DNA from 3 places in the Clostridioides sp. ZZV15-6598 genome. Region 2 is predicted to be linked to each of the others. Evidence: riboswitches for the same ligand, from Rfam matches in the RefSeq annotation. Region 2 holds a riboswitch; each other region holds the start of a gene.
What was found. Region 2 has a riboswitch for cobalamin ahead of KGF50_RS15485 (energy-coupling factor ABC transporter permease). Riboswitches for the same ligand answer to the same signal wherever they lie in the genome.
Positions count from the first base shown of each region.

Region 1: another riboswitch for cobalamin. It lies ahead of KGF50_RS09200 (ABC transporter substrate-binding protein); the one in region 2 lies ahead of KGF50_RS15485 (energy-coupling factor ABC transporter permease).
Region 3: another riboswitch for cobalamin. It lies ahead of KGF50_RS12700 (cobyric acid synthase); the one in region 2 lies ahead of KGF50_RS15485 (energy-coupling factor ABC transporter permease).

Region 1 covers NZ_JAGWCS010000036.1:19,256-23,544, reverse strand. Annotated here, with positions in the region: gene KGF50_RS09215 (ATP-binding cassette domain-containing protein) at 1-399, shown strand, start outside; gene KGF50_RS09210 (Rossmann-like domain-containing protein) at 377-1,150, shown strand; gene KGF50_RS09205 (methyltransferase) at 1,153-1,851, shown strand; cobalamin riboswitch at 2,059-2,226, shown strand; gene KGF50_RS09200 (ABC transporter substrate-binding protein) at 2,367-3,947, shown strand; gene KGF50_RS22545 (ABC transporter permease) at 3,947-4,289, shown strand, end outside.
Region 2 covers NZ_JAGWCS010000094.1:9,995-14,283, reverse strand. Annotated here, with positions in the region: gene KGF50_RS15495 (AAA family ATPase) at 1-617, shown strand, start outside; gene KGF50_RS15490 (nitric oxide reductase activation-like protein) at 631-2,406, shown strand; cobalamin riboswitch at 2,544-2,737, shown strand; gene KGF50_RS15485 (energy-coupling factor ABC transporter permease) at 2,922-3,674, shown strand; gene KGF50_RS15480 (energy-coupling factor ABC transporter substrate-binding protein) at 3,664-3,948, shown strand; gene cbiQ (cobalt ECF transporter T component CbiQ) at 3,951-4,289, shown strand, end outside.
Region 3 covers NZ_JAGWCS010000062.1:16,087-20,375, reverse strand. Annotated here, with positions in the region: gene cobT (nicotinate-nucleotide--dimethylbenzimidazole phosphoribosyltransferase) at 1-3, shown strand, start outside; gene cobU (bifunctional adenosylcobinamide kinase/adenosylcobinamide-phosphate guanylyltransferase) at 32-592, shown strand; gene cobS (adenosylcobinamide-GDP ribazoletransferase) at 602-1,375, shown strand; gene KGF50_RS12705 (histidine phosphatase family protein) at 1,396-2,010, shown strand; cobalamin riboswitch at 2,065-2,244, shown strand; gene KGF50_RS12700 (cobyric acid synthase) at 2,364-3,878, shown strand; gene KGF50_RS12695 (cobyrinate a,c-diamide synthase) at 3,918-4,289, shown strand, end outside.

The sequences.
Region 1 (4,289 bases), on a different contig from region 2:
ACTCAATTATCGGGAGGTCAATCAAGGGCCCTTATGATATCTGATACTGCATATATGAGTTCTTCACCGATAGTTTTAATTGATGAAATTGAAAATGCAGGTATAGATAGAAAGGAAGCTCTAAGACTATTATCTAAAAAGGAAAAAATAATTTTGATTTCAACACATGACCCTATATTAGCTTTAAATGCTAATAAAAGAATAGTTATTAAAAATGGCGGAATTTCAAAGGTAATATCTACGACAGATGAAGAAATAGAAAGTATTAAATACATAGAAAGCTTAGATAATATTTTACTAGATATTAGGCACAAGGTTAGAAAAGGTGAAGTCTTAAATAGAAAAGAAATAGAAAGTATTGTACAGGAGGAGGTAAATGACTTTGTGGGAACTTTATGATGACTTAATAGAAGGAATTCCTAAGGATATAATCGTTGAAGATATAGCTGTTGGGCAACATAATATTTTAGTAAGAAGTAGTGTAGGTAGTGGTATAGGTTTTGTATATAATGAAGATGGACGTCCTCCAGAGTTCGTAAAATCTTTTAAAGGGAAATATTTACATGAAATAGCTGGATGTATTAAGTCTTGGAATATCACAGAATCAGGAATCGGATTGGCTGCAATAAATTCTTATTATAATTCTGTAAAAGTTTCAAAAGAAAATAATATAAAGTTAAATGAAAACAATTTTATAGAAGATAGAATTAATGACCCTTTTATTTCATACCAAAATATGATAAGGGGGAAAAAGGTAGCGGTTATAGGTCATTTTCACTATTTAGAACAACTATTTGCACCTGTGTGTGATTTATCCATAATAGAAAGTGAAGATATATATGGTGATTATCCAGAGACTTCAGCACCATATATCTTACCTAAACAGGACTTTGTAGTTATATCTTGTTACACATTAAGTACAAAAACCTTTCCTTGGTATTTAGAATTAAGTAAAAATGCTTATGTGGTATTGGTAGGTCCAGCAACTCCAATGGCACCTATATTATTTAAGTATGGAGTAAATGATTTATCAGGATTTGTAATTAAAGAACATGATAAAGTAATGAGCATAATAAGTGGAAATGAGAGAAACAATATGTTTTACAGTACAGGTCAGAAAGTAAATTTAAAAGGTAGTGGGGAAATTTAAATATGAGAATGAATTGGAATGATACTACAATAAAATCCTTTGTTGATGCAAGTGAATATACTGGTTTTCACAAGAGATTAGCTAAAGAAATAATTCCATACATCAAAGATAGCCAAACTTTTTGTGATGTAGGTTGTGGATTAGGTTTAATAGATATGTATTTAAGCAAAGAATTGAAAGAGATAACTTGTATTGATATAAATCAAAATGCTATAAATTACTTAGAAAAATCAACAAAAGACAATAATATAAACAATATTAGATATATGGTCAAGGATTTTGAAGAGATAAATACAAAATTTGATACTATATTAATTTCATTTTTTTCATATGAGAATATAGAATTTTTTAATGAACACTGTAATAGATTAATTGCAATTGTTAATGATAAATCCAAAACTCATATTCCAGTATCTAAGAAAAGAATGGATATGGTAGAAAGACATAGTTCAAAAAATTTAAAAGCATTATTAGATAAAAAGAAACTTAAATATGAATTAATGCCATTAAGTCTTGAATTTGGACAGACATTTACTTGTGAAGATGATATAGTTAGGTATGCTAAATCTTATGATGAAGGCGGAGAGTATGAAACTATATACAATCATATTATGAAAAATGTAGTTAAAGGGGATAAAGTAGCTTATTACCTTCCATATGAAAAAAAAATATCTGTTTTTATAATAGACTTTAATAGATAGATAATTGTAAATTTTAATTTAAATATTTATATTCCATAATAAAGATTAGACACTTAATTTGTAACATATACAACTAGTAAATATAAATACTAAATTAAAAGTAGTGTTTTTATCAGATGAATTACTATATATTTATAATTTTTAATTTTGCATATAGTGCTATATTTTGATTTAAGTTGACAATTTATATAAGATTGCATACAATTAAACTAAGAATTGAATAAACGTATTTAAAGAGTAGGGAAGCTGGTGAAAATCCAACACGAACCCATCACTGTAAGCATGGATAAATTCTACATAGCCAACAGATGTTATTTGGAAAGGCTGAGAAAATGAAATGTAAGTCAGATACCTACATTAAATATTAGCAAATAAATTTAGGGGGGAGCAACTAGATTTATTGTTTTGTATATGGAATTTAGAAGTTAAAGTATACATATTAAAATGGGATGTTATAGCATTATTTGCTATAACTTTTTTTATGCTCATATTTCTAAATAAGGGGGAAATGTATCATGAGGAAGATTTCAAAAGGGAAGCTGAGTAGTATAATTTTAGCAGTTATGCTGATGTTATCATTGATAACAGGGTGTAGTAAACCAGAGGAAAATAATGATGTTAGTAAGATGAATAATGAAAAGGAAGTAGTCTTAGCAGCAGCTAGGGATTTGGCACCAGGTGAACAAGATGCTTACTACACAAGTTCTATACTTTATGTTTGGGAACCACTAATAGGACTGGGTGATGATGGAAAACCAAAGGCAGAACTTGCAGAAAAATGGTCAAATTCAGATGATTATAAAGAATGGAAATTTACAATAAAGAAGGGTGTAAAATTCCATGATGGTGTAGATTTGAATGCAGATTCAGTAGTAAAAAACTTTGAACGTTATATGAATATGAAAACGAAAGCTTCACCTTTTTATTCGTTTGATATAGAAAAGACATATCCTAATTTACAAAGTGTGGATAAAGTTTCTGACTATGAAGTTAAACTTACTTTTAGTAAACCAATATCAACTTTAATATACAACATGGCTAGATTTGGAAGTGCTATGTATAGTCCGGAGTGTTTTGATATAAAAACAGGAGATTTTACTAAATATGCACAAGGAACTGGTCCATTTAAGATAAAAGAAAGAGAAAAAGAACAATTTGTTTCGTTAGAGAGAAATCAAGACTATTATGGAGATAAAAGTAAAGTTAAAAATGTAAGAGTAAATGTAATTAAAGATGCACAAACTCGTTACACAGCACTTAAATCAGAGGAAATTATGGGTGTTATGGATTTAGGGGCTATTACTCCAGAGTTAGCTAGTGAGCTAATAAAGGATGAAAATTTTGAGATTAAAACATCTCCATCAACAATAACTCAATTTGTATCTACAAACGGCACTAGGGAACCATTTAATAATGTTAAGATAAAAGAAGCACTAAGTTTGTTGTTGGATAGAGAAACTATAGTAAATAAATTTTATGGAGGATATGGAACTCCAACTATGAATATATTGAACCAAGGTTCTCCTTTTGCTAAGGAAATTAAACCTGTTTATGATGCAGAAAAAGCAAAAAAAATCATAAAAAATGAGTTAAAAGGGGAAACAAAAGAGTTAGAGTTTATAATACCATCTTATGGTGTAGACCGTTATCCATACAAAACTGTAGCAGAGTATATACAATCTGTATTAAGTGAAGTTGGATTAAATTCTAAAATAACTATACTTGATGGAGCTGCTTTTAAGGAAGCACAAAAAACAGGAAATTATGATATAGCACTTCACACTCAAGGTCTTCCAAATGCAGAACCATTTTCTATATTTGATAGTTATATGAGAAGCACAGGGTCAAGTAATATAGCTTATTCATTGGGCTATAAAAATGAAAGAGCAGATGAATTAATAGGTCAATTAGAAAAAACAATGGACTTAGATGAAAGAAGTAAAATATATGATGAACTTCAAGATATATCAGCAGAACATCCATCAGCTATACCATTATTTGAAGACGTTAACTTAATTGCTTATAATAAAAAAATAACTGGGTACAAACCTACATTATATGGAACTACATTAGCAAATATGGAGTGGAGTAAGTAGTGAAAACACCATTTAAATATTTAATTAGAAGGATATTGATGACTATCCCTATTTTGATAGGAATAACTTTTCTAGGATTTATATTAGGGGTTATAGCACCTGGTGACCCAGCAGTTGAATATTTAAGTATGGATGGTATTTCTGCTCCTACAGATGAAGAAATAGAAAGAGTTAGAGAAGAATTAGGGTTAAATGATAATATTATAGTCCAGTATGTTAATTGGACTAAAAAAGCTATGACTGGAGATTTAGGACTTTCCTATATCAAAAAGACATCTATCACAGAAGAGATATTAAGAAGGTTACCAATAACCTTCTCTTTATCTTTAATGGCTATGTTTT
Region 2 (4,289 bases):
CAGATACATTTATAGACAATGAAGTTAAACTTAGAAGAGGTTCAGTTTATGAGTGTGCTGTTAATGGAGGATTTGGCATATTTGATGAAATTAATATGGCAAAAAATGATGCTATAGTTGTAGTTCATTCAGCCCTAGATTATCGTCGAGTGATTGATGTACCAGGATATGAGAGAGTTAATTTGCACCCAGCAACAAGATTTATTGGAACTATGAATTACGAGTATGCAGGAACAAAGGAACTTAATGAAGCTCTAGTCTCTAGGTTTATGGTAATAGATATTCCTCCTGTAGAAGAGGACAAGTTAATGATGATTTTGAAAAATGAATTTTCAGATGCTGATGAAGAAAAATTAGCACAATTTGCAGGAATATTTTTAGATTTACAATTGAAATCTCAAAATGGTGAAATATCTAGTAAAGCTATTGATTTGAGAGGTCTTATGGCATCTCTTAAAACTATAAGAAGAGGATTAAAGCCAACTCTTGCAATTAATATGGGGCTTACAGGAAAGACTTTTGATATATATGAAAAAGAAATGGTTGGAGATGTAATTAAAACGAGAATACCTAATAAATGGGAGAGTGCAGATATATTTCCAATAAGTCATATTTAATATAGGTGAGATTATGAAATGGATATATGATGATTATGAATTTGAAAATAGAGCAAATAACTTATCTTGGACAATCGCTGGTGATTATAACGAAAGTATAGATATATCAGAAAAAGACTATTCTTCAAAGGAAATAGGTCTATACTTTGCAATAATTGCAGGAGCTAGAAGAAAATATATAGACTGGGATATAGTTAAAAAATACCTCACAAATAGAATACGAAAAGGATATGATAAGGATGTTATATTAGGTCTAATTCAAGTTATATTAAATACAATTGTTGAAGAAAAAGCTATTAAAGATAGACCTGGAATAGAAGATATCAGAAAAAGAGCGTATAAAGATATTGTTTCACGTTTTACCAAGATACACAATAACGATATGATGGACAAGATTAAATATGCATTTGTACTTTATAGCATGGATAAACATCCAGCATTAGACAGTATAACTAGAAGAATAGTAAATGACATAAGGCTTATAGATACAAATCAGGATATTATGGAGATTTTAAAGGCATTAGATGTTATATATTTAACTTATTTTGAATATATATTGAATAGTGAAGAAAGTAATTCTACATATGATGAAAACAATGTAAAAAATGTTGAAGTAAACTTTGATACGTTTGCTGATTTTATGTATGAAGAACTATATAGTGATGAAGATGAAAATATTGTTGAAAGTGACATAGATTCAATCTCTTCATCAATGCTTATAGAGGGAGTAGGAGACTTTGACAATTCTCAAGCTAGCAATTCAGCAGATAGAATTATATATGTTGATGAGGAGACTGTAAATAAAATATACACTAAAATAGAACATTATTATGGGAAAACTTATTTAAGTAAGGGTGAAATTAAAAAACTTGAAACACAAAATTGCAGAAACGTACATGAGGGATGTAGAATTCACTTCACAGATGGTGTTCTTAGAAGTGAATGTAATAACGTTTTTCAGCTAAAATATGTAACAAGACAAAAAGAAAATAATTTAGGTAAATTTAGAGAACATGCTAGGATGTATAGACAACAAATAAAGAGATTAAAAGAAAGCCTTTCTAGAATTTTAGTAGAAGAAAATGCTAAAACCAGAGTATATTCTGATTGTGGCACTATATTAGCAAATAGAGCTTGGAGAGTTGGAAGAAGTAACAATAATAAGATATTTTATAAAGATATAGAAAATGAAAAAGGCAAATATGTTATTGATATATTGTTGGATGCAAGTGGTTCTCAAAGTAGAAACCAAGGAAATGTAGCAATTCAAGCTTACATAATTGCAAATGCTTTGACAGAAGTTGGAATACCAAATAGAGTTATGGGTTTTTCTAGTTTCTTAGATTATACGATACTAAAAAGATTTAAGGATTATGATGACAGTATTAAAAATAGTGAAAATATCTTTGAATACTTCTGTGCTGGTAACAATAGAGACGGTTTAGCTATAAAATCTATATGTAGTGGTTTGATAAATAGAGACGAAGAAAATAAAATTTTAATAATTCTTAGTGATGGAAGACCAAATGATGTAAAGATAGGAAAAAACAGTGAGAGAACTTTAAGAGGTGAAAAAGCTTACAGAGGTATTGTTGGTTTAAGAGACACAGCTAATGAAGTAAGAAAAGCTAGGAAACAAAATGTATTAGTATTAGGAGTATTTACAGGTAAAGAATCAGAACTTGAAGCTGAAAGATTAATATATGGAAATGATTTTATATATTCAAGAGACATAACTAGATTTTCTGATGTAGTTTCAATGTATTTAAAGAAAATAATTAGGAGTTAAACGATTTATAAAAAAGAATTTATATACATAAAAATATAAAAATGAATAAAATTTGTAAAAAATGTAGAAATTTTCACAGAAAAGGTATACAATGATTTATATAGAAAATGAATTAAAAATAAAGTAATATTAAAAATTAAATATATAATATTGTAGGTTCTTTAAGCAAGATTAATAGGGAAGAAGGTTAAATTCCTTTACAGCCCCCGCTACTGTGATGCAGACGAAACTTTTGTTAGCCACTATGATAATATGTTTTTATATTTCATGGGAAGGAAGAGGAGTAGGATGAAGCTAAGTCAGGAGACCTGCCTAAAATATTAAAGTGATTTCTTCGGGGATGGAGAAAGTTTCTTATAATAATTATACAGATATGTTTATTTTATGTGTTTGTATTTAGATTGTCGAAAATTAGAAGCCTAGCCATCGAGTTAGGCTTTTTTATTTTGTTAGAATTAAGGATACATGTATTATTCATATTTTAATTATTAGAAAGGGAGAGAGGGGATACTCAAATGAAACAAAATATCAAATTAGGGGTTATAGCTGCACTTATGTTAATCATTTTAACTCCAGTTACATCAAATGCAATGCATATAATGGAAGGTTACTTACCAGTAAAATGGTCTATAGCATGGGGAGTTATATTTATACCATTTTTCTTAGTGGGATTAAAATCAATAGGTAAAATAGTAAAGCAAGACCCTAAGAAGAAAGTTTTATTAGCTCTATGTGGAGCATTTGTATTTGTATTATCAGCATTAAAAATACCTTCTGTAACAGGAAGTTGTTCACATCCTACTGGAGTAGGTCTTGGAGCAATAATGTTTGGACCAAGTGTAATGTTTGTTCTTGGAACTATAGTTTTAATATTCCAAGCATTATTACTAGCACATGGGGGAATAACTACTTTAGGAGCTAATGCTTTTTCAATGGCTATAATAGGGCCAATTATATCATTTTTAATATTTAAAGTATTAAAGAAAAAAGATGGAAACAATGCTATACCAGTATTTCTTGCAGCAGCAATAGGAGATTTAGCCACATATACAATAACTTCAATACAACTAGCACTGGCTTTCCCAGACCCATCTGGTGGAGTGATGGCTTCAGCAATTAAATTCTTAGGAATTTTCTTTATGACTCAAATACCAATAGCAATAGCAGAAGGTATCCTTACTGTAATTGTATATAATTTAATTACAGAAAATGGAGAAAAAAGCATACTAGAAAATAATGATAAAGGAGTTAAAGCTAATGAGTGCTAAAACAAAAACAAAAACTAACATATTATTACTTTTATTAGTAGTAGCTCTGATTATATTCCCATTACTTGTAAATTCAGGTGCTGAATATGGAGGAGCAGATGGTCAAGCTGAAAGTGAAATTACTAAGATAAATCCAAATTATGAGCCTTGGTTTAGTAGCCCATATGAGCCACCAAGTGGAGAAATAGAGAGTTTATTATTCTCTGCACAAGCAGCTCTAGGTGCAGGTGTAATAGGATACATATTAGGTCTTCAAAAAGGAAAGAGAAGTTAATTATGCTTATAATTGATAAATATGCATATACAAATAGATTAAGTAAAGTAAATCCAAATAAAAAAGTAGCCATAGGAGCAATTTTTCTAATTGCTTCTATGGTAATAAAAAATGTATTTATCTTAAGTGGAATTATGATTTTAATGAGTATTTTAGTTGTTTGCGTAGCAGGGATAGATTTAAAAAATTATTTGAAATTACTTCAAATACCAATGTATTTTTTATTTCTTAGTATAGGTATAACTCTTGTGAATATATCTTTTAATAAAACAGACTTACTATATAGTTTTCAGTTTTTTAGTTTTTATGTAGGAATATCAAAGGCATCTATTGACATGTCT
Region 3 (4,289 bases), on a different contig from region 2:
TAAAAAATTTAATATATTTAGGAGTGTTTTGATGAGTCAAATTATTCTGGTAACAGGAGGAGCTAGGTCAGGAAAAAGTAATTTTGCCGAAAAATTATGTTTAGATAGGAATAATAACACAGCTTACATAGCGACATCTATTCCATTTGATGATGAGATGAAAGATAGAGTAAGGAAGCATCAAGAGAGTAGACCTAAAAGTTGGAAAACATATGAAATATATGAAGACATATATTCTATAATTAAAAATATATATGAAAAACATGAAACTGTTATACTAGACTGTGTGACACTATTAGTAAATAATTTAATGTTTTCACATAATCTAAACATAGAAGAATCTACTCAAGAAGAAATAAATAAACTGGAAGAGTACATAAAAGAACAAATTAGTAAACTTATTAAAGAAATAGAAAAAACAAATCTATATTTTGTATTTGTGACAAATGAATTAGGTATGGGAATTGTTCCTGGAAATAAACTTAGTAGAATATATACTGATATTGTAGGTCGTATAAATCAATATATAGCATCAAAAAGCAATGAAGTTTATTTTGTAGTTAGTGGCATACCTATGAAAATAAAGGAGTAGTATGTGACTATGAAAAGATTTATTTTGATACTACAGTTTTTGACAAGGATACCTATAAAATTAGATGTAGGATTTGATGATGAATTTTATAAATCTATAGTATATTTTCCGCTTGTGGGTCTTGTTATTGGTATATTAACTTATTTAATAGGATGGGTTTCTATACTTTTGTTTCAGCCATTTATATGTGCAATTATAATAACGCTTGCTGGTGTTTTGATTACCGGGGGGCTTCATATAGATGGATTAGGGGATACATTTGATGCGATATACAGTTATAGAGATAAAGAGAAAATGCTTGAAATAATGAAAGATTCTCGATTAGGTACAAATTCGCTTTTAGCAATTATGTTTGTACTTTTATTAAAGATTGGATTTGTATATAGTATTATAAGTAATAATTCACTATGGGTTATAATATTCATGCCAATGATTGCAAGGTTAGGAGTAATGTTATTGACATATAAAACGGTAACACCAAGAGCAAAAGGAATGGGGAATTTATTTATAGGAAAATTGACTACAAGTATGTTAATAACAGCTATAATATACACATTGTTGATAGTTAGTATTATTGCTAAATTAATATTTTTAGTGCCTGATATAGTATTGATTAAGGTATTATGTTCAGCTATAGTAGTTTTTATATTTATAATATTGTTTAAAAATCATATTTACAAAAAAATTGATGGAGTAACAGGAGATATATTGGGTTGTGGAATAGAACTTTCAGAACTTGTATATTTGATTTATATATATTTGTTAATTTTTATGTTTATTTAAAACTAAAAAGTGGTGATAATGTGATAAAATTAATATTAATAAGACATGCTTTGACAACTGATAATGAAAAAGGAAGATTATCAGGTCATATAAATAGTTATATTAGTGAAGAAGGTAAATTACAAATAAATAAAATTACAAAATATATGAGTAGTGAAAGTATAGATAAGATTTATACAACTCCATCTTCACGTACTAAAGATACGGTAGAGAAAATATCAAAACTAAAATTAATAGAAATAGAAGAAAGAGAAAATCTAAGAGAAATTAGCTTTGGAGACTTTGAAGGAATAACTTTTGAAGAGATAAAAGTTAAATATCCAAAAGAATTTGAAAAAATGATAGAAGAAGGTAGCAATTATAGATACCCAAATGGGGAAAGTTTGATAGATTCATATGAAAGAGTAGCAAAAGAGATCGACAATATAATTTTAGAAAATGATAATTATTTAAATAGAAAAACAATACTTATATGTTCTCATGCAGGTACAATAAGAAACATAATAACACATTTGATTTCTGGTAGTTATAAATATCATTGGAACTTTAAAATTGATAATGCATCTATTACAATTTTGGAAGTTGATAATGGATTTACTGTAATAAATAAAATGAATTTTACTGATTTTATATAAATTAAACATTAAATATTAAACGATATGTGCTTATAAATTTACTATCAAAAATAGAATATTAGATTAAAATTAGGTTCTCAATTAGATGTAAAAAGGGAAAAAGGTTAGATGCCTTTGCAGCCCCCGCTACTGTGAAACCAACGAAACTATAAATACCACTGTCAATTTGATGGGAAGGTTATAGGAGTAGGATGAAGTTAAGCCAGGATACCTGCCTAATTTAATTTAAAACATGAGGTCTTCGGGGTGAAAGATTTTTAATTAATATATATATAAAAGTCCTAGCATTAGAAGCACTAGGACTTTTTTTAGTTTATTTTTAGGTAAAATTTAACTTTAAGGAGGGGTAGAAAGTGGGTAAAAAAGTAATGCTACAGGGAACTGCATCAAATGTAGGTAAGAGCATTTTATCAGCAGGATTGTGTAGAATATTTAAACAAGATGGTTATACTGTTGCTCCTTTTAAGTCACAAAATATGGCTTTAAATTCTTTTATAACTAAAGAAGGATTAGAAATGGGAAGAGCACAAGTATTTCAAGCGGAAGCTGCAAAAATAGAGCCGATAGCAGATATGAATCCAGTTTTATTAAAACCTTCTGGAAATCATAAAAGTCAAGTGATTGTAAGGGGAAAAGTTGTAGGAGAGATGCCTTCATCTGAATATCATGATTATAAGTTAGAGTTGGTAGATGTATTAAAAGAAACCTTTAATAATTTAAGCTCAGTGTATGACATTGTGGTTATGGAAGGTGCAGGGAGTACTGCGGAGATAAATTTAAAAGATAGAGATATATCCAATATGGGTATGGCAAAAATAGCAGATGCACCAGTAATAATAGTTGGGGATATTGATAGAGGTGGAGTATTTGCATCATTAGCAGGCACAATGCTTTTATTAGATGATGATGAGAGAAAAAGAGTAAAAGGTGTAATAATCAATAAATTTAGAGGGAAAAAAGAACTCCTACAAGATGGTTTAAAGATGCTTGAAGATATTATAAAAGTACCTGTTTTAGGCGTGGTTCCTTATATGGATATAAAAATAGAAGATGAAGATAGTGTAACAACTAGATTTAAGAAGAAAATGGATAAAAATGATATACATATAGAAATAATTAGAACCCCACATATGTCAAATTTTACAGATTTTAATATATTTGAAACACAAGAGGATGTAAGTCTTAGGTATGTCGACTATGGAGAAGCTATAGGGAATCCAGATATATTGATAATACCTGGAACTAAAAGTACTATAGATGATTTAAAATACATAAGAGAAAGTGGTCTTGAGTCACAAATTAAAAATTTACATAGTCAGGGAAAATTGATATTTGGAATATGTGGTGGGTATCAAATGTTAGGTAAGAAATTAAAAGACCCTTATCATGTTGAAAGTGAAATTGAAGAAGTAGATGGAATTGGTCTTTTAGATACAGAAACAATATTTGAAGAGGAAAAGACTACGACTCAAGTAGAAGCTACCATTATTGAATGTATGGGTGAATATATGAGCCACCTTAAAGGTAAGAAAGTAAAAGGCTATGAAATACATATGGGAATTACAAATCGCAGTAATAAAGTAAGTAGCTTAGACTTGATAACAAAAAAACTAGATAAAGAAGTCAATTATACTGAAGGAAGTGTAAATAAAGAAGGTAATGTAATTGGTACTTATCTTCATGGAATATTTGATGAAATAGATTTTACAAGAGCAATTTTAAATAATATAAGAAAGAAAAAGGGATTAAAAGAATTAGAAAGTACTGTAAGTTCCTTTGATGAGTTTAAAGATAAAGAGTATGATAAATTGGCAGATTTCTTGAGAGAACATTTGGACATAGAGAAGATATATGAAATTATGAAATAAGAATGACTTTATATTTATACTTTAGGTAGGAGGTGTATTATGAAAAAGATTTTGATTGCAGGTACTAGCAGTGGAGTTGGGAAAACTACAATATCATTAGGAATAATGCAGGCTTTAGTCAAGAGAAATATGAAAGTACAGCCGTATAAAGTAGGGCCAGACTATATAGACCCTTCATATCACACATTTATAACTGGAAGACATTCTAGAAATTTGGATTCTTATATGTTAGATGATGAAAAGATAAAGTATATAGTAAATAAATCTTCAAGGGATGCAGATATTTCAGTGGTAGAAGGCGTTATGGGATTATATGATGGTTTTGGGATAGATTTAGATAACTGCACAAGTTCGCATACTTCTAAGGTATTAAAAGCTCCAGTTATACTAGTTATAAATGGAAAATCTATG